Alloalcanivorax dieselolei B5: one gene and its partner. The protein of the gene in region 1 binds, or shares a complex with, the protein of each later gene. Links are inferred from orthologs where the notes say so. Each region holds a gene or a part of one and is shown in the gene's direction. Other genes may lie near its edges. The genes, in order: nusB and rpsJ.

What was found.
Region 2: the proteins of nusB (region 1) and rpsJ are in contact, whole or in part, in a solved structure (PDB 3D3B), measured with the Escherichia coli proteins. The link is inferred for Alloalcanivorax dieselolei B5 from one-to-one orthologs.

What each region holds. Positions count from the first base shown.
Region 1 is NC_018691.1:919,199-927,996, forward strand. Bases 2,120-5,031 are described here. They hold nusB (transcription antitermination factor NusB), read left to right. Parts: upstream 2,120-3,291; coding sequence 3,292-3,771; downstream 3,772-5,031. Other genes in these bases: ribBA (bifunctional 3,4-dihydroxy-2-butanone-4-phosphate synthase/GTP cyclohydrolase II), read left to right, coding at 2,120-2,684; ribH (6,7-dimethyl-8-ribityllumazine synthase), read left to right, coding at 2,822-3,292; thiL (thiamine-phosphate kinase), read left to right, coding at 3,812-4,723; B5T_RS04250 (phosphatidylglycerophosphatase A family protein), read left to right, coding at 4,742-5,031. Also shown: B5T_RS04215 (putative signal transducing protein), read left to right, coding at 1-276; B5T_RS04220 (GFA family protein), read left to right, coding at 296-703; B5T_RS04225 (riboflavin synthase), read left to right, coding at 830-1,492; more of ribBA, read left to right, coding at 1,572-2,119; more of B5T_RS04250, read left to right, coding at 5,032-5,218; dxs (1-deoxy-D-xylulose-5-phosphate synthase), read right to left, coding at 5,346-7,268; B5T_RS04260 (polyprenyl synthetase family protein), read right to left, coding at 7,368-8,270; B5T_RS04265 (exodeoxyribonuclease VII small subunit), read right to left, coding at 8,260-8,496. UniProt on the Escherichia coli protein: Part of the processive rRNA transcription and antitermination complex (rrnTAC). The complex forms an RNA-chaperone ring around the RNA exit tunnel of RNA polymerase (RNAP).
Region 2 is NC_018691.1:4,196,268-4,205,040, reverse strand. Bases 902-3,788 are described here. They hold rpsJ (30S ribosomal protein S10), read left to right. Parts: upstream 902-2,132; coding sequence 2,133-2,444; downstream 2,445-3,788. Other genes in these bases: rplW (50S ribosomal protein L23), read left to right, coding at 3,751-3,788; rplD (50S ribosomal protein L4), read left to right, coding at 3,152-3,754; rplC (50S ribosomal protein L3), read left to right, coding at 2,502-3,137; tuf (elongation factor Tu), read left to right, coding at 902-1,928. Outside these bases: fusA (elongation factor G), read left to right, coding at 1-703; more of tuf, read left to right, coding at 735-901; more of rplW, read left to right, coding at 3,789-4,047; rplB (50S ribosomal protein L2), read left to right, coding at 4,067-4,891; rpsS (30S ribosomal protein S19), read left to right, coding at 4,914-5,189; rplV (50S ribosomal protein L22), read left to right, coding at 5,200-5,544; rpsC (30S ribosomal protein S3), read left to right, coding at 5,549-6,241; rplP (50S ribosomal protein L16), read left to right, coding at 6,255-6,668; rpmC (50S ribosomal protein L29), read left to right, coding at 6,672-6,863; rpsQ (30S ribosomal protein S17), read left to right, coding at 6,866-7,135; rplN (50S ribosomal protein L14), read left to right, coding at 7,188-7,556; rplX (50S ribosomal protein L24), read left to right, coding at 7,572-7,886; rplE (50S ribosomal protein L5), read left to right, coding at 7,900-8,439; rpsN (30S ribosomal protein S14), read left to right, coding at 8,451-8,756. UniProt on the Escherichia coli protein: Involved in the binding of tRNA to the ribosomes. Part of the processive rRNA transcription and antitermination complex (rrnTAC). The complex forms an RNA-chaperone ring around the RNA exit tunnel of RNA polymerase (RNAP).

The sequences.
Region 1 (8,798 bases):
GGCGGAGTCAAATTGCAGGTGGCCGAGGCGGATGCGGAGCGGGCCCGGACGGTGCTTGGTGAACTGGCCGAAGGGGCCTTTGAACTGGACGAGCCCGAGGCCGACCGCCCCCGCTGTCCACGCTGCGGCGGCCTCACCGGCAGTGAACTGAAGATGCGCTGGCGGGTGGCGATGGTGGGGTTTTTCCTGTTCAGCCTGCCGTTGCCGTTTCGCCGTCGTGAATACCAGTGTATTGACTGCGGTCAACGCTGGCGGGGACGGGATGACGAAGACTAGCAGAGGAAGAGGAACGGCAATGTACACGGGACAATGTTTATGCGGCGGAGTGCGGTTTCGCATCAAGGGGGAACTGGCGTCGGTGCAGGTCTGCCATTGCGCCCAATGCCGGCATGCTCAGGGCACGCCCTTCGCCACCAACATTCCGGTCTCGACCAGCGCCTTCCTGCTGGACGCCGGAGAGGCGCTATTGAAGGGCTTTGAGTCTACCCCGGGCAAGGAGCGGGTGTTCTGCGGCCACTGTGGTTCGCCGCTGTTCAGCCGCCGGGCCGATCTGCCGGATGTGGTGCGGATCCGCGCCGGTCTGATCAACGAGCCGCTGGATGTGCGCCCGGCCTGGCATTTCTTCACCGCCTCCAAGGCCAATTGGTGGCGGATCGACGATGATCTGCCCAACTACCCCGAGGGCTATCCCGGGCATCGTTGAGCGCGCCGGATTTGGCTCCAGCCCCCTGGGCGTTTATCATTTGCCGCGCCGTAGAGACCTTAAACGGGCTCTTGCGCCTTCGCGGCGGTCCGTCCCTGTCCGCCCGGATCATTCAGAGGTACCACCATGTTTACAGGTATTATCGAGGCCCAGGGCCATATCGCCGCCCTGATTCCCAGCAACGGTGACGTGACCCTGCGCATCCGGAGCGCCGACCTGGATTTCGCCGATGTGCGGCTGGGCGACTCCATTGCCGTCAATGGCGTGTGTCTGACCGTGACCGAACTGGTCGGCGGCGACACCTTTTCCGCCGATGTCTCCGGCGAAACCCTGGCGCTGACCTCACTGCAACAGCTCAAGGCGGGCAGCCGGGTCAATCTGGAGAAGGCGATGACGCCCTCCACGCGTATGGGCGGTCATTTGGTCAGTGGCCATGTGGACGGTCTTGGCAAGGTAGTATCCCTGACCCCCGATGCCCGATCCGTGCGCATCGACATCGAAGCGCCGGCGGAGCTGGCTCGTTATATCGCCAAGAAGGGCTCGATTACAGTGGATGGCATCAGCCTCACCGTGAACGAGGTGGATGGCCGGGTGTTCTCCCTCAACATCATTCCCCACACCCAGGACGTGACCACCATTCAGGACTGGAAAGCGGGCACGCCAGTGAACCTGGAAGTTGATATCATTGCTCGTTACCTGGAGCGGTTGCTGCTCGGCGAACGGGCGGCCGAGCCCGGTTCCGGCGGCATCACCATGGCGATGTTGGCGGAACACGGGTTTGTGAAGTAACACTGGTTCTCCCCGTATGCACGCACCCTCCTGGATTCGCGTGTAAGCGTGTTGCGTGTCAGCTTGAAGGCGAATTTTTATGCAGCTCAACAGCGTTGAAGAACTGATCGAGGATATCCGCCAGGGCCGGATGGTGATCCTGATGGACGATGAAGACCGGGAAAACGAAGGCGACCTGGTGATGGCGGCCGAGCACGTGACCGCCGAGGCGATCAACTTCATGGCCAAATACGGGCGCGGGCTGATTTGCATGCCCATGTCCAAGGAACGCTGCGAGCAACTTGATCTGCCGCTCATGGTGCGCGCCAACGGCAGTGGTTTCGGTACTAAGTTCACCGTCTCCATCGAAGCCCGTGAGGGCGTCACCACCGGCATTTCCGCCGCGGACCGGGCGCGCACCGTGCAGGCCGCCGCCGCCCGCGATGCCAAGGCGTCCGATATCGTCCAGCCCGGACATATCTTTCCGTTAATGGCGGAGCCCGGCGGTGTATTGCGCCGCGCCGGCCACACCGAGGCCTCCTGTGATCTGGCGATGATGGCGGGGTGCCAGCCGGCGGGGGTCATCTGCGAAGTGATGAACGAAGACGGCTCCATGGCCCGGCGGCCGGATCTGGAGGCGTTCGCTCAGGAGCACGGCCTCAAGATCGGCACCATCGCCGACCTGATCCAGTACCGTGCCCTCAATGAACAGACCGTGGAACAGGTCAGCGAGCACCCGCTGGCGACCTGGTACGGCGACTTCCGCCTGGTGGCATTCCGCGACACGGTGGACGGGCACGTACACGTGGCGCTGGTAAAAGGCGAGATCACCGAGGACCGGGAAGTAACGGTCAGGGTGCATCAGGTGGACCCGCTGCGGGACCTGATGAGCGCCAAGATCGACGGCCGTACCGGCTGGAACATGCACCGGGTGCTGGATGCCGTGTCCCGGGCGGAGTGCGCGGTGGTGATCATTCTCGGTCAGGACGACGAGTCGGCGGCACCGACCCTGAATCGGATCGAGGCGTTTTTTGATGGCACCGCCACGCAGCCGAAGGGGCAGTCCCGGGCCTACCGCAACATCGGCACCGGCTCGCAGATTCTGACCGCGCTGGGCGTGCGTAAAATGCGCCTGCTCAGCTCGCCAATGAAGTTCAACGCGTTGTCCGGCTTCGGCCTGGAGATCGTGGAATACGTGGAAGCGGAACAGTAGACGCTGGACGCGAGAAGCCGGACGCGAGACGCTGAACCTCAAAAGCGTGAGGCGTCGGGCGTCTGGCGTCCGGCCATCAGTAGACACCACCGTAAGCACCGGCGTTACCCGGTGCGGTGGGTTAGCAGGATGGAATCATGCAAGACATCAAAACCTTTGAAGGCACCTTGAGCAATGTGGGCGGCCGTTATGCCCTGGTGGTGGCGCGTTTCAACAGCTTCGTGGTGGAAGCGCTGCTGGCCGGCGCCGTGGACACTCTGGTGCGGCACGGCGTGGAACGCGCCGATATTGAAATCATTCGCGTGCCGGGGGCCTGGGAGCTGCCGGTGGCGGTGAAGAAAGTGCTGGAGAAGCGGGACTACGACGCCGTCATCGCCCTCGGCGCGGTGATCCGCGGTGGTACCGCGCATTTCGAGTACGTCGCCGGTGAAGCCGCCAAAGGCATCGCCGCGGTACAAAACAGCACCGGTGTGCCGGTGGCGTTCGGTGTCCTTACCGTGGACAGCATCGAACAGGCCATCGAGCGCAGCGGTACCAAGGCGGGCAATAAAGGCGCGGAAGCTGCCTTGTCCGCTCTGGAAATGGTTTCTCTGTTCAAGGCCCTTTAATGACCACTCCCGCTTCGTCCTCCACCCCCGCCGCCCGCCGCAAGGCCCGGCGTTACGCCTTGCAGGCGCTGTACCAATGGCAACTGGCGGGGACCACGCTGAGCGATATCGAGGCTCAGTTTTTGGCCCAGAACGACATGAGCAAGGTCGATCGAAGCTATTTTCATGATCTGCTCCACGGCGTGCCCGCCCGGGTCACTGACCTGGACGAATCGCTGAGGCCCTTTCTGGACCGCCGGGTGGAAGAGTTGTCCCAGGTGGAGAAGGTGATCCTGCGGATCGGTGCCTTCGAACTGCGAGAACGCCTGGACGTGCCTTATCGGGTGGTGATCAACGAAGGTATCGAACTGGCCAAGGTGTTCGGTGCCGATGATTCCTTCAAGTACGTCAATGGGGTTCTGGACAAGCTGGCCCGCCGGGCGCGCGCGGCGGAAACCCGGCCCGGCGGTGCCGCGCCCGACGATCAGCCGCCCTCCTGACGCGCCTTTCCTGACCTTTCGTTCATGAACAGGAGCTGGCATGGACGAGTTCGCTCTCATCCGCCGCTACTTTCATCATCGCCAGGGCGAGGACGTGGTCCTCGGCCCCGGCGATGACGCCGCCCTGCTGTCGCCGCCGGCCGGTGAGCAACTGGTGATGACGTTGGACACCAGTGTCGCCGGTCGTCATTTCCCCGAGGATATGCCCGCCGCCGATATCGGTTACCGCTGCCTGGCGGTGAACCTGTCGGATCTCGCCGCCATGGGCGCCACGCCCCGCTGGTTTCTGTTGTCCCTGACCTTGCCGCAAGCCGATCCGGACTGGTTGCGCGATTTCAGCGCCGGCCTGTTCGAACTGGCCGATCAGGCCGGTATCTCTCTGGTGGGCGGCGACGTGACCCGGGGGCCCTTGAATATCGCCATCCAAGCCACCGGCTCGGTATTGCCGGGGCGCGCGTTGCGCCGGGATGGCGCGCGGCCGGGCCAAACTCTGGCGGTGACCGGTGCGCCCGGGCTGGGCGGGCTGGGGCTGCGTCACTGGCGGGCCGGTATGCGCGATTCGCAAAGCGCGCGGCATTTTGCCCGCCCGCGCCCCGCGTTGGAGTGGGGCGCGGCGCTGGCCGGGCGTGCCGGTGCCGCTCTCGATGTGTCCGACGGCCTGCTGCAAGATCTGGGGCATATTCTGAGCGCCAGCGGTGACCTGGGGGCGGAGCTGGTGCTGGCGGACCTGCCGGTGAACGACGAACTGGCGGCGCTGGAGGCGGAAGACCGCTGGGCGTTGCAGCTGTCCGGCGGCGATGATTATGGTCTGTTGTTTACCTGGCCGGCCGGTGTCGCGGTCCCGGAAGGGGCCCGGGCCATCGGCCGGATCACCGATGGCGGGGGGGTGCAATTGCATTATCCCGATGGGCGGGTGAGCGACGCGGAGCCGGGCGGCTGGCGTCACTTTTAGCGGTATGGATATATAACCATGGATATCGCCAATCCGGTCCATTGGCTTGCTTTCGGTTTCGGCTCGGGGTTGTCGCCAGTGGCGCCGGGCACCGCCGGCAGCGCACTGGCGTTGCTATTGTGGTGGTGGCTGGCGCGTTTGCCGGTGCCCTGGTACTTGCTGTTGGTATTGGCGTTGAGTCTGGCCGGAGTGTGGATCTGCGGCAGTACCAGCAGCCGGTTGGGGCTGCATGATCCGTCGGCCGTGGTCTGGGACGAATGGACCGGCCTGTGGCTGGCGCTGGCCGGTCTGCCCCGGCGCTGGTGGTGGGGGACCGCCGGGTTTGTGCTGTTCCGTCTCTTCGATGTGATCAAGGCCGGGCCGGTGGGCTGGGCGGATCACGCCTTGCCCGGCGGTTGGGGCATTGTCGCGGATGATCTGATCGCCGGGGCGATGGCGCTGGTGGTGCTGTGGTTGTTTCGCGCCATTGGGCAGCGGCGTTCGCCATCGCCGTGACTGTTTATGGCGCAAACTGTGGGAGCCAGCCTGCTGGCGAATATGGCCTTCGGCGTTGGGATATTCGCTTGCAGGCAAGCTCCTACAGCGGCTCCGTAGCCCCTTCTGTTGGCAGCGAATGCCCCGTTTACGCCCGATTGGGCAGGGCCGCGTCCAGTCGCTGCAAACGGTCCCGAATCTGACGCTCGACCCCGGCGGCATCCAGGCCGTGGTCGGCCAGCAGCGCTTCCCGCTTGCCGTGGTGGACGAATTCGTCCGGTAGCGCCAGATTCAGCACCGGCATTACCACGCCTTCATCCATGAGCAGCTCATTCACCGCGGAGCCGGCACCGCCCATGCGTTGATGATCTTCCAGGGTGACCAGCAGGGTGTGGCTGGTGGCCGCGCCGAGGATCGCGTCGCGGTCCAGCGGCTTGACCCAGCGCATGTCGAGAACAGTGGCGTCCAGGGCCTCGCCCGCCTCGCGGGCAGCTTCGCCCAGAGCACCGAAGGACAAAATCGTCACCGGTCCCTTGCCTTCCCGCAGCACCCGGCTTTTGCCCAGTGGCAACGGTGTCATGTTGTCTTCAATAATGGCGCCGGGGCCGGTGCCGCGGGGATAGCGGACCGCCGCCGGTCCCTGGTGCAGCCAGGCGGTGTAGAGCAGTTGCCGGCATTCGTTTTCATCGCTGGGCGCGGCGATCACCATGTTGGGTACGGTGCGCAGGTAGGCCAGGTCGAAAACACCGCCGTGGGTGGCGCCATCCTCACCAACGATGCCGGCGCGATCCAGGCCAAACGTCACATCCAGATCCTGCAGGGCGACATCGTGGATCAACTGGTCGTAGCCCCGTTGCAGGAAGGTGGAGTAGATCGCCACTACCGGTTTCTGGCCTTCGCAGGCGAGACCGGCGCCCAGTGTTACCGCGTGCTGTTCGCAGATCGCCACGTCGTGATAGCGGTCCGGGAAACGGTCACGGAACGCCACCATGCCCGAGCCCTCGCACATGGCCGGGGTAATTCCCACCACCCGTGGATCGCGCTCGGCCATGTCGCACAGCCACTGGCCAAACACGTCCTGGTATTTCGGGCCTTTGGCCTTGGCCGGTTTGGCCACTTCCACCTTGGCTTTGGGCTCGATCTTGTTGAGCGCGTGATAGCCCACCGGGTCCGCCTCGGCGGGAGCGAAGCCCTTGCCCTTGGTGGTGTACACGTGCAGAAGCTGCGGCCCTTCCAGGTCACGCATGTTCTCCAGGGTGGCGGTGAGCTCGTCCAGGTCGTGGCCGTCGATGGGGCCGATGTAGTTGAAACCGATGGCCTCGAACAGCATGTCCGGGCTCACCATGTTCTTCATGCTCTCCTCGGTGCGACGCACGAAATCCCAGGCCGCCGGCATCGCCGACAGCACTTTCTTGCCCCCTTCGCGCAGCGCGATATAGGTCTTGGAGGCCCAGATGCGGGCGAAATAGTTGGCCAGACCGCCCACGTTGTGGCCGATGGACATGGTGTTGTCGTTGAGGATGACCAGCAGATTGGCGCGGGTGTGGGCGGCGTGGCTGAGAGCCTCGAACGCCTGCCCGGCGGTCATGGCGCCATCGCCGATCACCGCCACGGTACGCCGGTCCTTGTCCCCCTGGCGGGCGCCCAGAGCCATGCCCAGGGCGGCGCTGACCGAGGTGGATGAATGGCCCACGCCGAAGGTGTCATAGGGGGATTCGCTACGCTTGGGAAAGCCGGACAGGCCATGCCGCTGACGGATACTGGTCAGTGCTTCGCGGCGCCCGGTGAGAATCTTGTGCGGATAACACTGATGGCCGACGTCCCATACCAGGCGATCATGGGGCGTATCAAACAGATAATGCAGTGCCACGGTCAGCTCCACCACGCCGAGGCCGGCGCCGAAGTGGCCGCCGCTGCGGCCCACCGCGAACAACAGGTAGGCACGCAGTTCGTCCACCAGCTGCTCGAGCCGGTGCGGTGCCAGCCGGCGCAAATCCGCCGGAGCGTGGATGCTGTCCAGCAGCGGCGTGGCCGGGCGGGTGAGCGGGATGTCGGTAAAGGTCTTTGGCATAACTGCCTCTGAACGGAGCTGCGATGTTCCGCCGCCGGCGGCCGGCCAAGGCCGGGCGGGTGCGGAAAACGTCATTATAGCGGGGTTGAGGCAACCCCGTCAGTGACCGCGGCGGACGATATAATCGGCCAGATCGAGTAGAGGGCGGGCCGCTTCTCCGTGGCTTTGCAAGTGCTCGCGGGCCTGCTGGCAAAGGGTTTGGGCCCGTTCGCGGCTGGCCTCCAGACCGATCAGGGCGGGGAAGGTGCTTTTACCTTGTTTTTCATCCGAGCCGCTGGGCTTGCCCAGATGCGCGGTATCCACGGTGACATCAAGGATGTCGTCCTGAATCTGAAACGCCAGGCCGATGGCGTCGCCGAAAGCCAGCAGAGCCCGCTCCAGGGCCGGATCCGGGCGGTTCGCCGCCAGATAACCCAGGTGCAGACTGGCGGTAATCAGGCGGCCGGTCTTCAGGTAATGCATGCGTTCCAGGGCACTGACCTGCTGCAGGCGGCCCTCGGCCTCCATATCCTGCATCTGGCCCCCTGCCATGCCGGCGGCCCCGGCGGCCCCGGCCAGGGTGCGCACCATGCCGGCCCGGGTGGCGGCGGGATAATCGCCGGCGCCGCCAAGCAGTTCGAACGCCAGCGTGAGCAGAGTGTCGCCGGCCAGAATAGCGGTGGCCTCGTCGAAGGCGCGGTGACAGGTGGGCTGGCCGCGGCGCAGGTCGTCGTCGTCCATGGCCGGCAGATCATCGTGTACCAGCGAATAAGTGTGGATCAGTTCCACTGCCGTGGCGGGGACATCGGCCTGTTCCGGCGTGCCGCCGCTCAACTGGCAGGCGGCGTACACCAGCAAGGGACGAATCCGTTTGCCGCCGGCCAGGGCAGCGTAGCGCATGGCCTCGGCGAGGCGTGGCGCATCGCTGTCGGCGGGTTGCGGCAAATAGATGAGCAGAGCCTGCTCCAGGCGGGCGCGGGTGTCGTCGGCGAAAGGGCCCAGGCCCGGTTTGTCACTGGCCATCGGGGGCCTCGAAGGGGGCCGGTTCGGCGTCCGGATCCTGTTCCAGCAGGATCTGTACTTTCTGCTCGGCCCGGGACAGCGCCTGTTGGCACTGGCGGGTGAGTTTTACCCCTTCCTCGAAAGCGCGCAGAGACTCTTCCAGGGTCATCTCGCCGGATTCCATGCGTTCCACCAGGGCTTCCAGGTTATCCAGGGATTCTTCCAATTGCGGGACTTGCTTGGCCATCGTTTTCCTCCGTGGGCGGCGCAACGTTAACGGAGGCGCCAGGCCGGGTCAATCGGTGGCGCGGAGCCTGGTGCCGCGGAGAATCGGGGGGGTGGGAATGAGCAGACGCCATTGATTCCAAATAGGTCTAACAGGGGGCTTCCGAGGTTTTGGTGGGGCGCCTATAGTGAAATGCCCGCTGGCCGCCGCAAGCCGCTTCTTCCTCTGATCTCCTTTCCCTATGGCGTCTCGCTTGCGGTACCGGCGGGGGCTCTTTCTCCCCGCTCGTCTCACCTCAATTCCCTCTTCTCTGGACCGCAGAG
Region 2 (8,773 bases), 3.3 Mb from region 1 along the record:
CATCATCGTTGACCGCATGAAGCGCGAGTTCAAGGTGGAAGCAAACGTGGGCGCGCCGCAGGTGGCGTACCGTGAAACCTTCACCAAGCCCGCCGACGTTGAAGGCAAGTTCGTCAAGCAGTCCGGTGGTCGTGGCCAGTATGGTCACGTCAAGGTTAAGTTCGAGCCGATCGACCGGGACGAGGAGTTCCAGTTCGAGGAACAAATCCATGGTGGTGTGGTGCCGAAGGAATACTTTGGCGCGATCCAGAAGGGTATCGATGAGCAGCTGCAGTCTGGCGTGCTCGCTGGTTATCCGATCCTGGGTGTGAAGGCCATTCTGTATGATGGCTCCTACCACGAAGTGGATTCCAACGAGAACGCCTTCCGCATGGCGGGTGGCCTGGCGGTGCGTAATGCCGCCAAGGAAGCCGGCGCGGTCCTGCTGGAGCCGATCATGAAAGTGGAAGTGGTCACTCCGGAAGAGTACATGGGTGACGTGATGGGTGACCTGAACCGTCGTCGTGGTACCGTCCAGGGTATGGATGACACCGTCTCCGGCAAAGTGATTCGCGCCGAGGTGCCGCTGTCCGAGATGTTCGGCTACGCCACCGACGTGCGTTCCATGTCCCAGGGGCGTGCCAGCTACTCCATGGAGTTCCTGAAGTACTCCGAGGCTCCGCGCAATATTGCCGAAGACGTGATCAGCGGCAAGAAATCTTAAATTTACGGTGAATTTGTAAAGGTATAGAACCGTGGCAAAGGAAAAGTTTGAACGTAATAAACCGCACGTAAACGTGGGCACGATTGGTCACGTTGACCATGGTAAGACGACGCTGACGGCCGCTTTGACGCGGGTGTGCTTCGAGGTGTGGGGTTCTGGTTCGGCGAGCGCCTTCGATCAGATCGATAACGCCCCGGAAGAGCGTGAGCGTGGTATTACGATCGCGACCTCCCACGTGGAGTACGACTCTCCGACCCGTCACTACGCGCACGTTGACTGCCCGGGTCACGCCGACTACGTGAAGAACATGATCACCGGCGCGGCGCAGATGGACGGCGCGATTCTGGTGGTGTCCGCGGCGGACGGCCCGATGCCGCAAACGCGGGAGCACATTCTGCTGTCTCGCCAGGTGGGCGTGCCGTACATCGTTGTGTTCCTGAACAAAGCGGACATGGTGGACGATGAAGAGCTGCTGGAACTGGTTGAAATGGAAGTGCGTGAGCTGCTGAGCGACTACGACTTCCCGGGCGACGACACCCCGATCATCAAGGGTTCCGCTCTGAAAGCGCTGGAAGGCGACACCAGCGAGATCGGCATGCCGGCGGTACAGAAGCTGGTGGAAACGCTGGACGAGTACATTCCGGAGCCGGAGCGTGCGGTGGACCTGCCGTTCCTGATGCCGATCGAGGATGTGTTCTCCATCTCCGGCCGCGGTACCGTGGTAACCGGTCGTGTGGAGCGTGGCATCATCAAGGTGGGTGAAGAGATCGAGATTGTGGGTATCAAAGATACCACCAAGACCACCTGTACCGGTGTTGAGATGTTCCGCAAGCTGCTGGACGAAGGCCGCGCGGGTGAGAACGTTGGCGTGCTGCTGCGTGGCACCAAGCGTGACGAAGTGGAGCGTGGTCAGGTTCTGGCGAAGCCGGGATCGATCACCCCGCACACCAAGTTCGTTGCCGAGGTGTACGTGCTGGGCAAGGACGAAGGCGGTCGTCACACTCCGTTCTTCAACGGCTACCGTCCGCAGTTCTACTTCCGTACCACCGACGTGACCGGTGCCTGTACGCTGCCGGAAGGCACCGAGATGGTGATGCCGGGCGATAACGTGCAGATGGACGTTGAGCTGATCGCACCGATCGCCATGGAAGACGGTCTGCGCTTCGCGATCCGCGAAGGTGGCCGTACCGTTGGCGCCGGCGTGGTGGCCAAGATCGTAGAGTAAGATAAATTGAGGCCGGGGCTTGCCCCGGTCTTCTTTTGTCTATATACTTTGCGCCCTCTTTCCAGTGTTAATACTGGAAAGGGCACGATCAACCGGGGCATCGTTCCCGGGCTTGTTTTGACACCCACCTCCTTCGGATGAGAAGGATGGGCGGGCTTTTTGCCATCTAAAGTATGGTTCGAAACAGTCTGGAGTTTGTTAGCTATGGCTAGCCAGAGAATCCGAATCCGTCTCAAGGCTTTTGATCATCGCCTGATCGATCAGTCCGCCCAGGAGATCGTGGATACGGCAAAACGCACGGGTGCGCAGGTACAGGGTCCGATCCCTCTGCCCACACGTAAAGAACGGTTTACGGTGCTGGTCTCTCCGCACGTTAACAAAGATGCGCGGGATCAGTACGAGATCCGTACCCACAAGCGGATGGTGGACATCGTGGAGCCCACGGACAAGACCGTGGACGCACTGATGAAGCTGGATCTGGCCGCTGGTGTGGATGTGCAGATCAGCCTGGGATAACTCAGCCTGAGACAACAACGTGCGGCCTGGCCGCAACAGGTTGTGAAGAGGTAGACAATGGCGATTGGTGTAATCGGTCGAAAATGCGGGATGACCCGGGTGTTCACTGAAGAAGGTGTCAGTGTTCCGGTGACCGTGATTGAAGTGTCCCCGAATCGGGTGAGCCAGATTAAGACCGAAGAGACAGATGGCTACGAGGCCGTGCAAGTGACGGTGGGCGAACGCCGCGCAAACCGAGTGACCAAGCCAATGGCGGGCCACTTCGGCAAAGCGGGCGTCGAAGCTGGCCGCACTGTGGGTGAATTTCGCGCTCCGGCGGGCGACCTGCAGGTGGGCGGTGAGCTGACCCTGGAAGTGTTCGAGGCTGGCCAGATCGTGGACGTGACCGGTACCTCTAAAGGTAAAGGTTTCGCCGGTACGGTTAAGCGTTGGAATTTCCGTACTCAGGACGCCACCCACGGTAACTCTCTGTCCCACCGTGCTCCGGGTTCCATTGGTCAGAACCAAACCCCGGGCCGCGTATTCAAGGGCAAGAAAATGGCGGGCCACATGGGTGCCGAGCGTGTGACGGTTCAGAATCTGGAAGTCGTGCGCGTGGACGTGGAAAAGAATCTGTTGCTGGTTAAGGGTGCGGTCCCCGGCGCGGCCGGTGGTGATGTGATCGTGATCCCGGCAGTGAAGGCGAAGGCCTGAAAGAGGAATAGAGGATGAATCTCAATACCGCCTCTGGAGGTACCGTTACTGTGTCTGAAGTCGCCTTCGGCAAAGACTTCAACGAGCCTCTGGTTCATCAGGTTGTGACTGCTTATCTGGCAGGCACCCGTCAGGGTTCCAAAGCGCAGAAAAGCCGCTCCGATGTCAGTGGTGGTGGTCGTAAGCCCTGGCGGCAGAAAGGCACCGGCCGCGCTCGCGCCGGTACCATTCGTAGCCCGCTGTGGCGTGGCGGCGGCAAAACATTTGCCGCGGTGCCCCGTGACCACTCACAGAAAGTAAACCGCAAAATGTACCGTGGCGCGCTGCGCTGCATTTTGTCCGAGCTGGTTCGCCAGGAACGCCTGGTTGTGGTGGACGACTTCTCCGTCGACACCCCGAAAACCAAGCAGGTGGCCGCCAAGCTCAAGGATCTGAACCTGAGCAATGTTCTCATCGTGACTGATGATGTGGATGAGAACCTGTATTTGGCAGCTCGTAACCTGCCGAAGGTCGACATCCGCGATGCCAGCGGTGTGGATCCGGTCAGCCTGATCGCCTTTGACAAGGTGCTGGTGACCGTGCCGGCTCTGAAGAAACTTGAGGAGGCGCTGGCATGAACAAAGAGCGCATTTTAAAAGTGCTGCTTGCACCGCACTTTTCCGAAAAGGCCACCGACGCGACCGAGAGTAGCAATGCCTTCGCTTTCAAAGTGGCAAAAGACGCTACCAAAGCGGAAATCAAAGCTGCCGTGGAAGCTCTGTTCGAGGTCAAGGTGCGCAACGTTCGGACTCTGAACGTGAAAGGCAAGCGCAAGTTCTTCGGTCGTGTCGCCGGTAAGCGTAGCGACTGGAAGAAGGCCTACGTATCCCTTGAACAAGGCCAGGATATTGACTTCCTGGGCGCTGAGTAAGGTAAGGGAGTAAGTAATCATGGCGATTGTTAAGACCAAGCCGACTTCTCCGGGCCGCCGCTTTGTCGTAAAGGTGGTCAACGAGGAGCTGCACAAAGGTGCTCCCTACGCGCCCTTGCTGGAAGCCAAGGCCAAGAATGGCGGCCGTAACAACAACGGCCGTATCACCACCCGTCATAAAGGTGGTGGTCACAAGCAGAAATACCGCGTAGTGGATTTCCGTCGTAATAAGGACGGTGTCCAGGGTGTGGTGGAGCGTCTGGAATACGATCCGAACCGTTCCGCGCACATCGCGCTGGTGAAGTATCTGGATGGCGAGCGTCGTTACATTTTGGCGCCGAAAGATCTGAAAGCCGGCGACCGCGTTCAGTCCGGCGAAGATGCTCCGATCAAGGTGGGTAATGCTCTGCCGCTGCGCAACATTCCGCTGGGTTCCACGATTCACAATGTGGAACTGAAGCCCGGTAAAGGTGGTCAGCTGGCTCGCTCCGCGGGTACTTCTGTCCAGCTGCTGGCGAAGGATGGACAGTATGTAACCCTGCGTTTGCGCTCCGGCGAAATGCGTAAGGTGCACGCTGAGTGCCGCGCCACCATCGGGCAAGTATCCAACAGTGAGCACAGCCTGCGCTCGCTGGGTAAGGCCGGCGCAACCCGCTGGCGCGGTGTTCGACCCACTGTTCGCGGTGTGGCCATGAACCCCGTGGATCACCCCCATGGTGGTGGTGAAGGGCGTACGTCCGGTGGCCGTCATCCGGTAACCCCCTGGGGTGTACCGACCAAGGGCCACAAAACCCGTACCAACAAGCGCACCTCCAAGATGATTGTGCGCGACCGTCGTAAGTAAGGGATAGAGAGAGGTTCAGGCTGTGCCACGTTCACTGAAAAAAGGTCCGTTTCTGGATCACCACCTGTTGAAGAAGGTGGAAGAAGCGGTGGAAGCCGGCTCCCGTAAGCCGATCAAAACCTGGTCCCGTCGCTCCATGATCATCCCGGAGATGGTGGGTTTGACCATCGCGGTACATAACGGCCGTCAGCATGTTCCGGTATTGGTTTCCGAGCACATGGTGGGCCACAAGCTGGGCGAATTCGCCCTGACCCGTAACTTCCGCGGGCATATCGTGGACAAAAAGGCTAAGCGATAAGGTGACAGCCATGGCGACTGAAGTTGCAGCCCGTCTGCGGGGCGCAAGAATTTCGGCTCAGAAAGCCCGCCTGGTGGCCGACCAGATCCGAGGTCTGGAGGTGGAAAGGGCGTTGAATGTTCTCGCCTTTAGCCCCAAGAAGGCGGCCAAGATTGTTAAGAAGGTGCTGGAGTCCGCGATTGCTAACGCGGAAAACAACGACGGCGCCGATGTGGATGAGCTGAAAGTATCCACCATCTACGTGGATGAAGGCATGTCGATGAAGCGTATTCGGCCCCGCGCGAAAGGGCGGGCGGATCGCATTCTCAAGCGTACCTGCCACATCACTGTAAAAGTCTCGGAAGGTCAGGAGTAACCAGATGGGTCAGAAAGTTCATCCGATCGGTATTCGTCTGGGCATCGTCAAGGAGCACAACTCCCTGTGGTATGCGGGTCCCAAGACCTATGCTGACTGCCTGGTAACCGATCTCGAGGTGCGTGAGTATCTGTTCAAGCGCCTCAAGAATGCCTCGGTGAGCCGAATTAAGATCGAGCGTCCGTCCGAAAACGTTCGCATCACCATCTCCACGGCACGTCCGGGGATCGTGATCGGCAAGAAGGGCGAGGACGTTGAGCGCCTGCGTCGCGACGTCGCTGCCAAGATGGGTGTGCCGGTGCACATCAACATCGAGGAAGTGCGTAAGCCCGATGTGGATGCCCGTCTGGTAGCCGATAATATCGCTGGCCAGATCGAACGCCGCGTTATGTTCCGCCGCGCTATGAAGCGTGCGGTGCAAAACGCGCTCAAGGCCGGTGCCCAAGGTATTCGGGTCCAGCTTTCTGGTCGTCTGGGTGGTGCCGAGATTGCTCGTACGGAATGGTACCGTGAAGGTCGCGTGCCGCTGCATACTCTGCGTGCGGACATCGATTACGCCAACGTGCGTGCTGAGACCACCTACGGAACCATCGGTGTGAAGGTCTGGATCTTCCGTGGCGAAGTGCTTGGTGGCATGGAGCAGGTTCAGGAAGAGCAGAAGCAGTCCAAGGGCGCGAAAAAACGCGGCCGTGGTTAAAAGGTAACGAACGATGTTGCAGCCGAAGCGTACCAAATTCCGGAAAATTCATAAGGGCCGTAACCGTGGCCTGGCACAGCGCGGCAACAAGGTGTCTTTTGGCACCATCGGCCTGCAGGCCACCGGCCGTGGCCGGATCACCGCGCGTCAGATCGAAGCGGCTCGTCGGGCCATGACCCGTCACATCAAGCGTGGCGGTAAGATCTGGATTCGGGTCTTCCCCGATAAGCCGATTACCCAGAAGCCGCTCGAAGTGCGGATGGGTAAAGGTAAAGGTAGCGTGGAGTACTGGGTAGCCCAGATTCAGCCGGGCCGCATGCTCTACGAAATGGAAGGTGTTTCCGAAGACGTGGCGCGTGAAGCGTTCCGTCTGGCCGCGGCCAAGCTGCCGGTCAGCACCCGTGTCGTGACTCGGACGGTGATGTAAGCCATGAAAGCGAGCGAACTGAAAGAAAAAAGTGTTGAGCAGTTGCGCGAGCAGCACCTTGAGCTGCTGGAACAACAGTTCAAGCTGCGCATGAAGAAAGCATCCGGTCAGCTTTCCCAAACCCATCAGCTTGGGACGGTCCGCCGTGATATTGCACGTGTGAAGACCATTCTGCGGGAAAAACAGGGTAACTAATCATGGCAGAGTCGAAACAGAAACTGCGCCGGACCGTTACCGGTAAAGTGATTTCCAGTAAAGGTGATAAGACCATCACCGTATTGGTTGAGCGCCGGGTACAGCACCCCATTTATGGCAAGATCATCAAGCGTTCTACCAAACTGATGGCTCACGATGAGCAAAACCAGTGTGGCGAAGGCGACCTGGTCACCATCGAAGAATGCCGTCCGCTGTCCAAGCGTAAAAGCTGGATGCTGGTCAGCGTAGTGGAGCAGGCCGTTCAGGCCTGATGAGAGAATGCTGTGGCTGCCTGCACAGGGCAGGAGTTGGAGAGAGTAAGCGATGATTCAGACCGAAACCATGCTCGAAGTCGCCGATAACAGCGGTGCTCGTCGAGTGCAGTGCATCAAGGTGCTGGGTGGCTCCCACCGCCGCTATGCAGGCATTGGTGACATCATCAAGGTCACAGTAAAGGAAGCGATTCCGCGTGGTCGTGTTAAAAAAGGCGACGTGATGAGCGCTGTCGTGGTACGTACCCGTCGTGGTGTGCGTCGCCCCGATGGTTCTGTGATTCGTTTTGACGAAAACGCCGCGGTCCTGTTGAACAACAACAAGGCTCCGATCGGCACCCGGATTTTTGGGCCGGTGACCCGTGAACTGCGTAATGACCAGTTCATGAAGATCATCTCCCTGGCACCGGAAGTTCTTTAAAGGCGGGTTAAGGCAATGCTCAAGATCAAGCGCAATGACGAAGTCATCGTAATCGCGGGCAAGGACAAAGGTAAGCGGGGCCAGGTGCAGCGCGTGCTCCCTAACGGCCGCCTTCTTGTCTCCGGTGTGAACATGGTGAAAAAACACGTTCGCGCCAACCCTAACCGCGGTATTCAAGGTGGCATTGTTCAGCAGGAAGCGGGTATCCATGCTTCCAATGTGGCCATCTGGAATGCGAAGGCCCAGAAGGCCGATCGTGTCGGCGTCCGTTTCGAGGACGGCAAAAAAGTGCGGTTCTTCAAGTCCAACGGCGAAGCGCTGGACGCGTGAGGTTAGGTGAACCATGAGTGATCTGAAGAAGGTTTACAACGAAGAGATTGTAGCGAAACTCCGCGATGAGTTCGGTTACAAGAACGTCATGGAGGTGCCCCGCATCACCAAGATCACCCTGAACATGGGTGTGGGTGAAGCGGCTGCTGACCGGAAGGCGATCGAAGGTGCGCTGTCGGATATGACCGCCATCGCAGGTCAGAAGCCGCTGGTCACCAAGGCACGTAAGTCCGTGGCGGGCTTCAAGATCCGTGAAGGTTGGCCGATTGGCTGCAAGGTGACCCTGCGTAACCGTCGTATGTACGAGTTCCTGGAGCGCCTGGTATCCGTGGCAATCCCGCGTGTCCGTGACTTCCGGGGTCTGAACCCGAAGTCCTTTGACGGCCGTGGCAACTACTCCATGGGTCTGCGGGAGCAAATCGTGTTCCCGGAAATCGATTTCGACAAGGTCGACAAGCTGCGTGGTCTGGATATCACCATCACCACCACAGCCAAGACCGATGACGAAGCACGGGCGCTGCTGCGCGCCTTCAACTTCCCGCTGAAAGGCTAAGAGGATTTGTCATGGCAAAGGTCTCTATGAAAAACCGGGAGGCGAAGCGCGCCAAGTTGGTTCAGCGTTACGCCACCAAGCGTGCCGCGCTGAAAGCGGTTATCCAGGACCCCAACGCGGAACCCGAAGCGAAGTGGGAGGCTCAGCTGGAGCTGCAGAAGCTGCCGCGGGACTCTTCTTCGGTTCGCCAGCGTAACCGCTGCCGCATTACCGGCCGTCCGCATGGTTACTACCGCAAGTTCGGCCTGAGCCGCATTAAACTGCGTGAAGCGGCGATGCGTGGTGACGTTCCCGGGCTGGTTAAATCCAGCTGGTAAGCAAAGAGTAGCGGAGC